2 regions of the Neobacillus camarae genome follow, and region 2 is predicted to be linked to the other one. Evidence: a T-box and tRNA genes for the amino acid it is inferred to sense, from the RefSeq annotation. Region 2 holds a T-box; the other holds one or more tRNA genes.
What was found. A T-box is a leader RNA that pairs with one kind of tRNA and senses whether it is charged. The one in region 2 lies ahead of metG (methionine--tRNA ligase), so its partner is inferred to be a tRNA-Met.
Positions count from the first base shown of each region.

Region 1: it encodes a tRNA-Met, which carries the amino acid that the T-box ahead of metG (methionine--tRNA ligase) is inferred to sense. The anticodon was not compared.

Region 1 is NZ_JBUCKX010000003.1:450,436-457,360, forward strand. Features, by position in the region: gene ppdK (pyruvate, phosphate dikinase) at 1-1,137, opposite strand, end outside; gene ACY8D0_RS17385 (pyruvate, water dikinase regulatory protein) at 1,143-1,955, opposite strand; gene ACY8D0_RS17390 (transcriptional regulator CcpN) at 1,970-2,617, opposite strand; gene mutM (DNA-formamidopyrimidine glycosylase) at 2,789-3,598, opposite strand; tRNA gene ACY8D0_RS17400 (tRNA-Ile) at 3,748-3,821, opposite strand; tRNA gene ACY8D0_RS17405 (tRNA-Trp) at 3,853-3,926, opposite strand; tRNA gene ACY8D0_RS17410 (tRNA-Tyr) at 3,933-4,017, opposite strand; tRNA gene ACY8D0_RS17415 (tRNA-Met) at 4,135-4,211, opposite strand; tRNA gene ACY8D0_RS17420 (tRNA-Ala) at 4,226-4,298, opposite strand; tRNA gene ACY8D0_RS17425 (tRNA-Pro) at 4,305-4,378, opposite strand; tRNA gene ACY8D0_RS17430 (tRNA-Leu) at 4,389-4,474, opposite strand; tRNA gene ACY8D0_RS17435 (tRNA-Gly) at 4,478-4,552, opposite strand; tRNA gene ACY8D0_RS17440 (tRNA-Leu) at 4,571-4,654, opposite strand; rRNA gene ACY8D0_RS17445 (23S ribosomal RNA) at 4,844-6,925, opposite strand, start outside.
Region 2 is NZ_JBUCKX010000004.1:512,963-519,887, forward strand. Features, by position in the region: gene ACY8D0_RS23900 (alpha/beta hydrolase) at 133-876, shown strand; gene metG (methionine--tRNA ligase) at 961-2,598, opposite strand; T-box leader at 2,653-2,932, opposite strand; gene ACY8D0_RS23910 (hypothetical protein) at 3,166-4,809, shown strand; gene ACY8D0_RS23915 (C40 family peptidase) at 5,062-6,258, shown strand; partial or broken gene ACY8D0_RS23920 (SDR family oxidoreductase) at 6,434-6,925, opposite strand, start outside.

The DNA.
Region 1 (6,925 bases), on a different contig from region 2:
CCTTCGGTGCAGCAATTGGTTTAACTGGTCGGGGTCGACGTGAAGAAGGGCAGTTTTTCTGTTAATAATTCCTTCTTTCACCATGTCAACGGCAATCCGAATCGCCGCTTGGGCTGTCCGTTTGCCGTTCCGTGTTTGCAGAATATATAGCTTTCCCTTTTCAACCGTGAATTCAATATCCTGCATTTCCTTGTAATGCTGTTCCAAGCGATGGCTGGTTTCTGCAAATTGCCGGTAGACCTCAGGCATATCTTCCTTTAAAGCGGCAATGGGCTGTGGTGTGCGGATACCTGCCACAACGTCCTCTCCTTGGGCATTGATTAAATACTCCCCGTAAAGGACCGGTTCCCCGGTGGAAGGGTTTCTGGTGAATGCCACACCCGTCCCGGAATCACTTCCCATGTTTCCGAACACCATACTCTGAATGTTGACGGCTGTTCCCAGATGGTCCGGTATTTTGTTCAGCCGGCGGTATACGATCGCCCTCTGGTTATTCCAGGAGTCAAACACTGCATTAATCGAAAGAAACAGCTGTTCTTTGGGTTGTTGCGGGAAGTCTTTTCTCGTATGCTTTTTGACAATGTTTTTATAGCCGTCTATCACTTCCTGCCAATCTTCGGCGGTCATTTCTGGGTCAGAGGAATAGCCTTTTTGTTCCCGTTTTTCTTCCAATAACTGTTCAAAATAATACGTATCGATATGGAGCACAACATTGCTGAACATTTGGATAAACCGGCGATATGAATCGTAAGCGAACCGCGCATTATCTGTTAATGCCGCTAACCCCTTTACGGTTTCGTCATTTAATCCCAGATTTAAAATGGTATCCATCATCCCAGGCATCGAGAACACGGAGCCGGAGCGAACAGAGACGAGCAAAGGGTTCTTGGGATCGCCCAATTTTTTCCCCATTTTTTCTTCCAGGCGGGCTAATGCCTCCAGAGTCTGTTGTTCTACTAATCCAGGGACTGTTTTGTTAGATTCATAGTAAGCATTACATGCCTGTGTGGTAATGGTAAAGCCATAAGGAACAGGTAATCCAATCCGCGTCATTTCCGCCAGGTTTGCCCCTTTTCCCCCCAAGAGATCCCGCATTTTTCCATTACCCTCATGAAATAAATAAACAAATTTCCCCACCATAACTAACTCCTTTCCTTTTTTAAAATATCCAGAATCAAACCGGCCGTTTCTTCAATTGCTTTATTTGATACATCAATAATAGGACAGCCTACGCGTTTCATAATTTTTTCTGCATAATCAAGTTCATCAAGAATTCTCTGGTAACTGGCATAATTGGCTTGTGAAGCCAGCCCTAAGGCTTTTAATCTCTCTTTGCGGATTTCGTTTAACTTATCCGGTGCAATAATCAAACCAATACAGTTTTTCCGCGGTATTTGATACAATTCTTCCGGCGGAGGGACCTCAGGAACTAATGGGACATTGGCCACTTTAAACCGCTTGTGTGCCAAATACATCGACAGTGGCGTTTTAGAAGTCCGAGACACACCGATGAGCACGATATCCGCCTTTAAAAAACCGCGTGGGTCCCTGCCATCGTCGTATTTAACCGCAAATTCTATCGCTTCAATCTTTCGAAAATACTCTTCATCCAATTTCCTCATCAGTCCTGGGCGGTGATGCGGCGGTTTATGAAACCTTGTCTCAAATGCATTCATTAGCGGGCTGAGCAGGTCAACGGCTGTAATCCCTTCTTCGGCTGCCCTTTTGTCCAAATAATCCTTTAAATCCGTAATAACAATCGTGTAGGCTATTATCGAGTAATCTCTTTTTGCTAAAATAAGCACATCTTCGATATCTTCAATATCCTCCACATAAGAGCTTCGGCGGATTTCTACCTGACCACCGTTAAATTGCGTTGCTACTGCTTTTACCACAAACTCAGCTGTTTCCCCGACGGAGTCCGATACCACATAAACCACTTCTCTTTGAACCAACTGCAGCAACTCCCTTAGACTGATTTACCTTCCATAATTTCCAAATAAGCTTTGGTAATCGTAGTTTTGGTAATTCTCCCCAACAACGAATATGTATTTTTCCGCTGATTCACTTCCTTTACAACCGGCAAAGAATCGACATGATAATGGATCATTTTTTTTGCCGCTTCGAGTAACGACTCTTCGGGAAAAATGGTAATGATATTCGGCATTCGTGTCATGATGACACTAACCGGCAGTTCTTGCAGGTTTCTATTGCCCAGGGCTGCCCGGAGTAAATCTTTACGCGAAATCACACCAGCCAAATATCCCTCGGTATCGACTGTATACAAGGTGCCAACGTCTTCTAAAAAAAGCTGAACAATTGCGTTGTAAACCGAAGTAGATTTTTCAACCACAATCGGATGTGCTTTAAAATCCGATACTTTCTGATGGATCAATTGCCTAGCTTGCTGTTTTAGGTCATTTTTATCACTATAATAATAGCCAACACGGGGTCTTGCCTCCAGACTACCAGACATCGTCAAAATGGCCAGGTCCGGCCTTAAGGCAGCTCTTGTAACGGAAAGCATGTCAGCAATTTCTTTCCCCGTAATTGGGCCCTTTTGTTTTACGATTTGTAAAATTTCATCCTGGCGTTTGCTGAGTTTAATAAATACCACCCCCCTTTAGTTCATTAATGATAATATATTCATTTACTTTAGAGTAATTATGCTATACTTAATTACATTTAGTATATACTATTTAACTGGAAACGGAAACATAAAATTTTAAAATTGATGAAAGATCACAGGTATAAAAAAATATCCCGCCTTCTTAGGCAGGATACTTGACTACTTTTGGCAATTCGGGCAATAAAACGTCTTTCTTGAGGAAACCATTTGTTTAACAATGACTGCCCCGCACCTTGGGCATGGCTGACCCTCACGATCATATACTTGACAGTGACCGTTCACTCCACCGGTTTTGGTATCCCCTTTAAAAAGAGGATTCTCCATATAACCTCCTAGCTTGATGCCCTCAAAAAGCACGGCCTTCATGGACTGATATAACTTGTTTTTTGCCTCCGCTTCGAGATCATCGATATCTTTTACCGGCAGAATCCCCGCTTCAAAGCAAATTTCAGCCGAATAGCAATTTCCGATACCGGAAACAAACTCTTGATCAATTAAAGTTGTTTTTAATCTGCCATGTTTCGTGTTTAAGCGGTTAGTGAACTCCATAATAGTAAAACTTGGATCCAATGGTTCCGGGCCTAAATGAGCCAATTTTCCCTGGACCTCCGGCGGGGTATAAAGGTGCAGGTACCCCAACCTGAGACCGATAAAATAAAGGTGTTCATTCCCAAAGGAGAGACGAACCTGGATTGTTCGTTTTGGCTTATCCGCCTCTTGGCCGAAAAACATCCAACCTCCCAGCATAAGATGCAATAAAAGGACATGGCCATTTTGCAAATGGAACAGCAGATGTTTGCCCCTTCTGCTGACACTTAGCACCTTTTGTGAGGAAACTGTATTTTTAAACAGTTCAGGATTAAGGTTAACCGATTTATCGCGATTGATTTCAACTCCAGTGATGGTTTGGCCCATGATTCTATTATTTAAGTGGATTTTGTAGTTTTCCATTTCCGGGAGCTCAGGCATTTAGGAACCTCCAATATTTTTTCTTTAGAATTTCCCAAAAGCCTTCCAATTAGCGAGAGAATTAGTGGAAATAACATGAAGATGGATGTATGGCTGCCTTATAACACGAAAAAACCGAACCCTAGATGGGTTCGGTTTTTATGAATTAGTGGGCCTAAATGGACTTGAACCATCGACCTCACGCTTATCAGGCGTGCGCTCTAACCAGCTGAGCTATAGGCCCTTATTTATATTGGTATATGGCAAAAGTAAAATGGCAGGGGCAGCAGGAATTGAACCCACACCAAAGGTTTTGGAGACCTTTGTTCTACCTTTAAACTATGCCCCTATATTATGGTGGAGGGGGACGGATTTGAACCGCCGAACCCTGAGGGAGCGGATTTACAGTCCGCCGCGTTTAGCCACTTCGCTACCCCTCCAAATCATTGGAAGACAAGAGGAATTCGAAACCCAAGACATAAGCCAGTGGCTTTTTAGGACTCAATCCTATATCCGGACTTACGTAATCTTTCAAAAAAAAATAGCCTAAGCTAATTTGGTAGCGGCGGAGGGGATCGAACCCCCGACCTTACGGGTATGAACCGTACGCTCTAGCCAGCTGAGCTACACCGCCAAAACTTTAGTTTATAGAGTCTAGCGGGATGGAACCGCTGAACTCTTGCATGCAAAGCAAACACTCTCCCGGTTGAGCTAAGACCCCAGAATATCGGGAAAACAGGATTTGAACCTGCGACCCCTACGTCCCGAACGTAGTGCTCTACCAAGCTGAGCTATTTCCCGTAAAACAGGATGCCGAGGACCGGAATCGAACCGGTACGGTAGTCACCTACCGCAGGATTTTAAGTCCTGTGCGTCTGCCAGTTCCGCCACCCCGGCAATTGGAGCGGAAGACGGGATTCGAACCCGCGACCCCCACCTTGGCAAGGTGGTGTTCTACCACTGAACTACTTCCGCGTTTTACATAAATTATGATGCGGGTGAAGGGACTTGAACCCATACGGTATTACTACCACTAGAACCTGAATCTAGCGCGTCTGCCGATTCCGCCACACCCGCGTGTTTAAAATTTTGTATTTAATTGAAGGATCATTCCCTCAAAACCGGGTAATCAGAAGAAACTTGAGTAAAACGAGTCTGCTTTATTAGACAAGTAACGCTTCGGCAGCATAAGCATTGCACTAACAAAAAGCGATAGCTTTTTGTAGGAGGCCATACGCCGCTGACCGTGCGCTTCCGCTTTTCTTATTGGTTAAGTCCTCGATCGATTAGTATCAGTCAGCTCCACACGTCACCGTGCTTCCACCCCTGACCTATCAACCTGATCATCTTTCAGGGATCTTACTAGCTTGACGCTATGGGAAATCTCATCTTGAGGGGGGCTTCATGCTTAGATGCTTTCAGCACTTATCCCGTCCGCACATAGCTACCCAGCGATGCCTTTGGCAAGACAACTGGTACACCAGCGGTGCGTCCATCCCGGTCCTCTCGTACTAAGGACAGCTCCTCTCAAATTTCCTGCGCCCACGACGGATAGGGACCGAACTGTCTCACGACGTTCTGAACCCAGCTCGCGTACCGCTTTAATGGGCGAACAGCCCAACCCTTGGGACCGACTACAGCCCCAGGATGCGATGAGCCGACATCGAGGTGCCAAACCTCCCCGTCGATGTGGACTCTTGGGGGAGATAAGCCTGTTATCCCCAGGGTAGCTTTTATCCGTTGAGCGATGGCCCTTCCATGCGGAACCACCGGATCACTAAGCCCGACTTTCGTCCCTGCTCGACTTGTAGGTCTCGCAGTCAAGCTCCCTTGCCTTTACACTCTGCGAATGATTTCCAACCATTCTGAGGGAACCTTTGGGCGCCTCCGTTGCTTCCCTAGGAGGCGACCGCCCCAGTCAAACTGCCCACCTGACACTGTCTCCCATCCCGATAAGGGATGCGGGTTAGAATTTCAATACAGCCAGGGTAGTATCCCACCGACGCCTCCACCGAAGCTGGCGCTCCGGCTTCTCAGGCTCCTACCTATCCTGTACAAGCTGTACCAAAATTCAATATCAGGCTACAGTAAAGCTCCATGGGGTCTTTCCGTCCTGTCGCGGGTAACCTGCATCTTCACAGGTACTATAATTTCACCGAGTCTCTCGTTGAGACAGTGCCCAGATCGTTACGCCTTTCGTGCGGGTCGGAACTTACCCGACAAGGAATTTCGCTACCTTAGGACCGTTATAGTTACGGCCGCCGTTTACTGGGGCTTCGATTCAGAGCTTCGCTTTGCAGCTAACCCCTCCTCTTAACCTTCCAGCACCGGGCAGGCGTCAGCCCCTATACTTCGCCTTGCGGCTTCGCAGAGACCTGTGTTTTTGCTAAACAGTCGCCTGGGCCTATTCACTGCGGCTTACCGAGGCTATTCACCCCAGTAAGCACCCCTTCTCCCGAAGTTACGGGGTCATTTTGCCGAGTTCCTTAACGAGAGTTCTCTCGCTCACCTTAGGATTCTCTCCTCGCCTACCTGTGTCGGTTTGCGGTACAGGCACCTTTTATCTCGCTAGAGGCTTTTCTTGGCAGTGTGGAACGAACTTCGGTACTCTATTTCCCTCGCTGTCACAGCTGCCTTACGGTGAACGGATTTTCCTATTCACCAGCCTAACTGCTTCGACGCACATAACCAGCAGTGCGCTTACCCTATCCTCCTGCGTCCCCCCATTACTCAAACGATAAAGAGGTGGTACAGGAATATCAACCTGTTGTCCATCGCCTACGCCTTTCGGCCTCGGCTTAGGTCCCGACTAACCCTGAGCGGACGAGCCTTCCTCAGGAAACCTTAGGCATACGGTGGATGAGATTCTCACTCATCTTTCGCCACTATACCGGCATTCTCACTTCTAAGCGCTCCACCAGTCCTTACGGTCTAGCTTCAACGCCCTTAGAACGTTTCCGTCACCACTGACATCGAAGATGTCAATCCACAGCTTCGGTGATACGTTTAGCCCCGGTACATTTTCGGCGCAGAGTCACTCGACCAGTGAGCTATTACGCACTCTTTAAATGGTGGCTGCTTCTAAGCCAACATCCTGGTTGTCTAAGCAACTCCACATCCTTTTCCACTTAACGTATACTTTGGGACCTTAGCTGGTGGTCTGGGCTGTTTCCCTTTTGACTACGGATCTTATCACTCGCAGTCTGACTCCCACGGATAAGTCTTTGGCATTCGGAGTTTGTCTGAATTCGGTAACCCGATGGGGGCCCCTAGTCCAAACAGTGCTCTACCTCCAAGACTCTGACTATCGTGAGGCTAGCCCTTAAAGCTATTTCGGAGAGAACCAGC
Region 2 (6,925 bases):
ATTGACAACGTTTTCATATTGTAATATATTGGTAACAAGTTAATATTCGAGATGGAGATAGGGAGCTCACTTGATTTTGATTCTTATAGAATCATGGTGAGCTCCGTCTTTGTTTAAAAAGGAGGAAGTTTAATGTCAGAGTGTTATCCAGTTTTGGAAGGTGCTGAACCTTTTTATTTTGAAGGAAACCGGGTGGGGATATTAGTTTCCCATGGGTTTACGGGGTCCACCCAGAGCATGCGGCCGTTAGGTGAGGCATACGCTGCCGCTGGATATACGGTTTGCGGGCCGCGTCTTACAGGGCACGGCACTCATTATGAAGAGATGGAACAAACCACTTACCAGGATTGGATCCTCTCAATTGAAGAAGGGTACCAATGGTTAAAAGAGCGATGTGATACCATTTTTGTGACAGGTCTGTCCATGGGAGGGACGCTGACACTATACATGGCCGAAAATCATCCAGAGGTTCGTGCCATTATCCTGATTAATGCCGCCGTCAGTGTTCCTGGGATGGAACCGGTCCGCCAACTCCAAGATATTCGATTTCTAGATGCCATTGGATCTGACATTAAAAAGCCGGGAGTGAAGGAACTGGCTTATGAAAAGACACCTGTCCGCTCCGTAAAAGAGATTTTAAACTTTATGGAAGAGGTAAAAGCGGAATTAACCAATGTTACCTGTCCGGCACTCATTTTTGTATCGGATGAGGATCATGTGGTTCCACCCGATAATGCCCAAATCATCTATGATGGCATTCGTTCTGAAATAAAGGAGATCCGATATCTAAAAGACAGCTACCATGTCGCTACACTCGATAATGACCAGCAAGCGATTATAGACGGCACCTTAGATTTTATTAAAAAGGCTCTTTAAAAAACATAGAGTAGGCTTAACTAAGAGGGTCCTTAGTTAAGCCTTTTAAACCGCGATAATAGAATAGTAAAGGTCAGGTCCAGGCTATTTTGTAAGTTGGCGATTCAATCTTTCTATTTCTTGTTCTATTGCGATGGCATCAATTCTCTCGAACAGTGGTTTTACTTCTCCAATCTCACTTGGAACAGAGTCCGTAAAGTTCCAATGAAGTTCCTTGTGTCCCAAAAATCTATTCAGTTGTTCACTGGTAAAGGGTAAAAAAGGCGACAGCAACTGTGCGAGATTTACAATGATGACAGTACAGTTAAAAATCGTCTGGTCGCATCCTGCTTGTTCCTCAAGGATTTGTTTCCAAGGCTTTTGCTCATCAAAGTACTTATTTGCAAAACGAACCAGCTCAAAAATTTCCTCCAATGCGCGCTTGAAGTGGCTTGCCTCGATTAAATTCCCCGCTGACTCATACACGGATTTGATTTTATTTTTTATAGCAGGATCAACCGAACCCTGTGGTATCTTGCTATTATAGTATTTACTAATAAGCTTCAAAGTGCGATTGACTAAATTCCCGTATCCGCCAAGCAGCTCGGAGTTATGGCTGTAGATGAATTCCCGCCATGAGAAGTCTGTATCGCGGTTTTCCGGAGCATTGATAGTTAAAAAATAGCGAATGGAATCGGGATGGTAGCGGTCTAACATATCCGGCACCCAAACCGCCCAATTCCGGCTTGTCGAGATTTTCTTCTTTTCCAAAGTTAAATATTCATTGGAAACAATGTGGTCCGGCAGTTTTTGCTGATGGATTCCCAACAGGATAGCCGGCCAAATGATGGTATGAAACGGGATATTGTCCTTTCCATGAACATAATAGGAAAGGGCCTCCTTACCCCAGAATTCAGCGTCATCCTTTCCTGATTCGATTGCCCATTTTTTACTGGCAGAGTAATAGCCGGAAACCGCCTCAATCCAAACGTAAATTTTTTTGTCCTCATACCCTTCGACTGGTACGCTGACACCAACAGGCAAATCTCTTGATACTGCCCTATCTTGTAATCCCTCCCGAATATACCGTTCAGATAAATGGATTGCATTTTCCCGCCAGGAAGAACTCTTCTTCGCTTCCTCCACCAATTGTTTCAGAGGCTCTTCGAATTTATCCAATGAGAAATAGAAGTGTTCTGTTTCCTTCACAATAGGAGTGGTGCCGCAAATTTTGCATTTTTTATCCGCTAATTCAACGGGATCAAGGATAGCAGAGCAATAATCACATTGGTCGCCCCGTGCCGGCTGTCCGCAGTTGGGGCAGGTTCCTTCCACATAACGGTCAGGCAGAAACTGATCACAGGTCGTGCAAAAGGTTTGTTCAATCCACTTTTTATAAATATAGCCATTGTTCAGCAACTCAAGAAAAATCGATTGTACGGTTTGATGGTGGTGGGGGGTGTCGGTTCGTGTGTAACAATCATAGGAAAAACCGAGTCTTTTAAAATTATCCGCAAATTCCTGATGATAGCGGTCAGCGATCTCCGTTGGAGTCAAGCCTTCCTGTTTGGCCCGGATCGTAATCGGCGTGCCGTTGCAATCACTCCCCGAAACATATAAAACTCTTTCCCCCTTTTGACGAAAATAACGAGCCAAAATATCTCCTGGCAATAAGCTCGCGATGTGGCCGAGATGCAGGGAGCCATTGGCGTAAGGCCAAGCTCCTCCAATATAAATAGTCATTTCAAATTCCTCCTTTTTAGTAAAAACAAAAAACCCCGTCCATATCTAAAAATAGATAAGGACGGGGTTATTAATCCGCGTGGTACCACCTTAATTCGCTAATTGCTCACACAATCAGCCTCTGCAAGTACGGAGCCATGTTTAATGAAAGGCACTTATACTGTGGTTTTGATAACGAGTACCAACACTCGCCGCAGCCTACTACTTAACAAAAGTCAGGTTCAGTACGGGGCTCAGAGGCCATTGTTCAAATGAATCACTTTGCTTCTTTTCAGCTCCCGAAGCTCTCTGTTGAAAGTATCATCATTCTACTTTTCCTCATCATTGCCATTGATTTCAATAAATTGAAATTATTATAAGGCGTATAAACTAATATTTCAAGTAATTCGAGAAGAAAATTTTTGCATGAACAGTATGAACTAATCAATCAATTTAATATTGATAATCTTTGAAGATTATAGGAAAATTATACTAATTAAGGACGAAGCATATTTCTTCAACGTAGAAATAATGGCGAATGAAGTGAAGTTTGTAAGATTGCTATAAGGAAAGTGAGGGTTCTGTTTTTTGCTGCTGGAAACTGATATCGACCAAATGCTTTCTGATTTGAATTCTTTTAATATGACGAGTCATAACCCAATATTCCATAATGTTATGGTTGGTTTTTTGCATGTGTTTTCTTTAAAAAGCATTTCAGAAAGCCTTATCGAAAAAACAAAGCATATCTATTTAACCGAAGAGATGGTCATAAAGAAATTGGATGAGAAACATAGGCTGCATGCTTGGTGGAACCCGGATTATATTGAAAAATTTGCGGATATGGAAAGGTTCTTTCATAAAAACAAAGAGAAATTTAGACTGGAACTGGAAGGGTTTGAGGTTGAATGGCCGAATAGTACATATTTCCATCAGGTGTGTCCAGTGACTAAAGCCCGCCCCTTTCTTACCATCTATCCTGAGTTGGAAATAGCCATCTTAACTTTTCAGGTATCAATCAATGAATGTACAGCCGATGACATCATTTTTGTAAGATCTGCCTTTATACACTCTGCAAAAACAGAAATGTTCCTAAAGGATGCTCCTTCGTGCATAAGCCCTGTTCCGGTAAAAGAAATTCATTCCATTAGAGACGAAGTCTGCAAACCATATATTCAGAAAATTATTCAAACGTTCACAACACATCCGATTGAGCAAAACATTGTGGTTTCCACCATGATTGAAATTAGAAAAATAGTAGACACAGATGGTCAAGTGATGGAGGGAGAGTTCTATGAAAAGTACCCGAATCACATATATGGGCTATTGGCCGGTGATAGCGGCTATCCTTTTGTTCCGAAGGATGTGGCCTCCAAGCGAACATTAGAATCTTGGCATTCACGGGAATTTTTTAATATTTTTAGTTTCGACCACACCGTATTAATGTTCAATTTTACAAGCAGTGAGCTATTCCAAAAATACGCTAGATTCCATCATAAAAGATCCGCTTTATACAATATAGAAAACAGCAGAGATTCCGTCGTAAATCCACCGGATATAGCGGGTTTAAATAATGGACCGTTAATTGTTTTGGAGAATGTGTCCATCTTGCGCTATCTGTTAAACATTGCCTTGCCAGAATTAAATGTTTACGAGGGGAATAATCGCTATTTTTTTGTGAAAAGAGATAAGTTGAATAGTATATTATCCAATTTAAATTTAGCAGGAATAGCGGAAGTTGGGAATTTGGAAAGTATGGTTAAAGATAGTATGGGGGTGTTGAAGGATTCCGAAAAGATCCGAACCACCCTGGATGAATTAGAACGGTCATTGACCATGAATTATACAAAAAGAATGAATATACTCCTAATTTTCTTCGGTCTTATTCCTTTAATCATAACGGATAAAGTTCTAAGTTATATAATGGAACATTGGTCATGGTCGCTTGAAAAAGTCATCATTACCAAAGGGATTTTACTGATCGGATTTTTAATGATTGCAACTATTATAACCTGGAGCTTTTTTACAAGGGAGGGATCGCCGGGAAGCCTGGTGAAATTAATTGGGACAAGATTCCTCAGCTATTTCTACCAGTTTAACAAGCAGGCGAAAAATATCATTCACTCCATAAAGAACGGTTCCGTACTACTCAAAACGGCCTATATTTGTCTGATCTTATTGATAGTCTCATTGCTGATTCTGGCATTAAGTCACCTCAAAACCAATTTGCTATAGAAATATTTAAATTATAATGCCTGATACTACCCGTGATTTGTCGAATTTTTTTCAGCCGCATCGGGTGGCGGCAGGCATTTTTACTTCTTGTTTCTGTTATGTAAAATAAGTCGAAATTTTAACAGAATATTCTACATAAAATTACATTTATATTACAAATCCGACGGTATCATTGTTTTTCCTCCCTATGCCATTTAAACTAGTAATATATTAGGACAGGAAATACTAATGTTTTACAAGAGGAGACTTTCAATGAAAAAAAAGTTTTTTAAATATACTGTATCCGCTGCCATTCTCGCCACAATGATTCAACTATCCGTCACACCTGCTTTTGCCGCACCTGTGACTCAAAAACAAATAGATGATGCTAAAGGCCAAGTTGAGGACTTTGAAACCAAGGTTCAACAATTAGACAACCAAATCAGTACGGCAATCGACAAGAGCGAAAAGCTAAGCAGTCAAATTGATACGCAGCAACAAAAAATAACAGAAACAGAAACTCAAATTGATCAAGCTAAGAAAGATTTGGATGCTCATAAGCAGGTATATGCTGAACGGTTAAAAAGCATCCAGTCAGAGGGAAAACAGTCCGTTGCTACTTATGCGGAGATCTTGTTCACTTCCGAAAATCTTTCCGAGTTTTTAACCCGCTTTACGGCGATTTCAAAAATTATTGAAAGTGACACAGACTTACTGCAAGGTCTAAAAGATAAGCAGCAAGTTTTAGATGATGCAGAGCAAAAGTTACATACCGAATTGCACAATCTGGAGCAAAGCAAGACTGAATTGGCTGCTCAGCAGCAAAAGATTGAGGCTGATAAGCAAGAAATTGCCCAAGCGTTAACCAGTGCGCAATCCAATCTGCAAACCCTAGAAAGTCAGAAAGCTGCGGAAGAAGAAGCTGCACGCCAAGCTCAATTAGCCCAGCAGCGTGCCCAGGAAGAGGCAGCGCGTCAAGCTCAATTAGCAGCCCAACAGCAAGCCCAGCGCCAAGCTGCATCAGTACAGCCAGCTGCAGCCACCAGCGCTGCCAAAACCGCATCTGTTGCTGCATCATCGGCACCAACAGTGGCTCCAGTCAGTGCAGCAAGCCCAGAAGCTGCAAGCAAGCTCATCGCTTATGCAAAACAATTTTTAGGTGTTCCATATGTTTGGGGTGGTTCGACACCAAGCGGGTTTGACTGTTCCGGATTCACTTCCTATGTATTTAGAAATGCAGTGGGCATTAGTCTTCCGAGGGTTTCAAGCTCCCAACAAAATTTTGGAACCAAGATTCCTTTAAGCCAGGTGCAACCCGGAGATTTAGTATTTAGAGGATCACCAGCCTACCATGTTGGTATTTATATTGGAGGCGGACAGTATATCCATGCTCCACAAACGGGAGATGTAGTAAAAATTGCATCATTCGACCCATCAAAATTCAGCAGTGCTTCTAGAGTTTTAAAATAAGTTTAATAGAATCTAAAAAAGGAGGTGCGCCTATTGTCGTTAGGTGTTCCTCCTTTTACTTTGGAATAAGAGTTTAATTGAAGGTTCATTTCATCCTTGTTTTTTGGTATAAGGAAAAAAATAACGTCCACTACGGTGAACGTTATTTTTTATAATATAGATTACAGTCAACTAATTAAAACGCTGCAGTCAATCCGCCATCGGCAACCACAACGGTTCCGTTTATAAAGCTGGATTCGTCTGAAGCTAAGAATAAAGCTACTTGGGCAATTTCGTCTGCCTCGCCTATTCTTGGCATGACAGCCTGTACAGCTTGTGTACGGCTCATGCCGAATTCATTAATATTCTTCATCGAGGCGGCAATGTTTGTTTTTACGCCGCCTGGGGCAATGGCATTACAGCGAATGCCTTTGTTGGCATACATGTACCCGGTATTCTTTGTCAGACCGACTACAGCATGTTTGGACGCACCATACGCAACGCCTGCGTGAGCCCCATTTAAGCCTCCGGTTGAAGCGACATTGATGATGACGCCTTTTCCTTTTTCCAAAAAGATAGGAATCGCTTTGCGCATTGAACGCATAACACTTTTGGTATTAATGTCAAAAATTAAATCCCATTTTTCGTCGTTAATTCACCAACAGGTTCAAACCCATCCATAATGCCG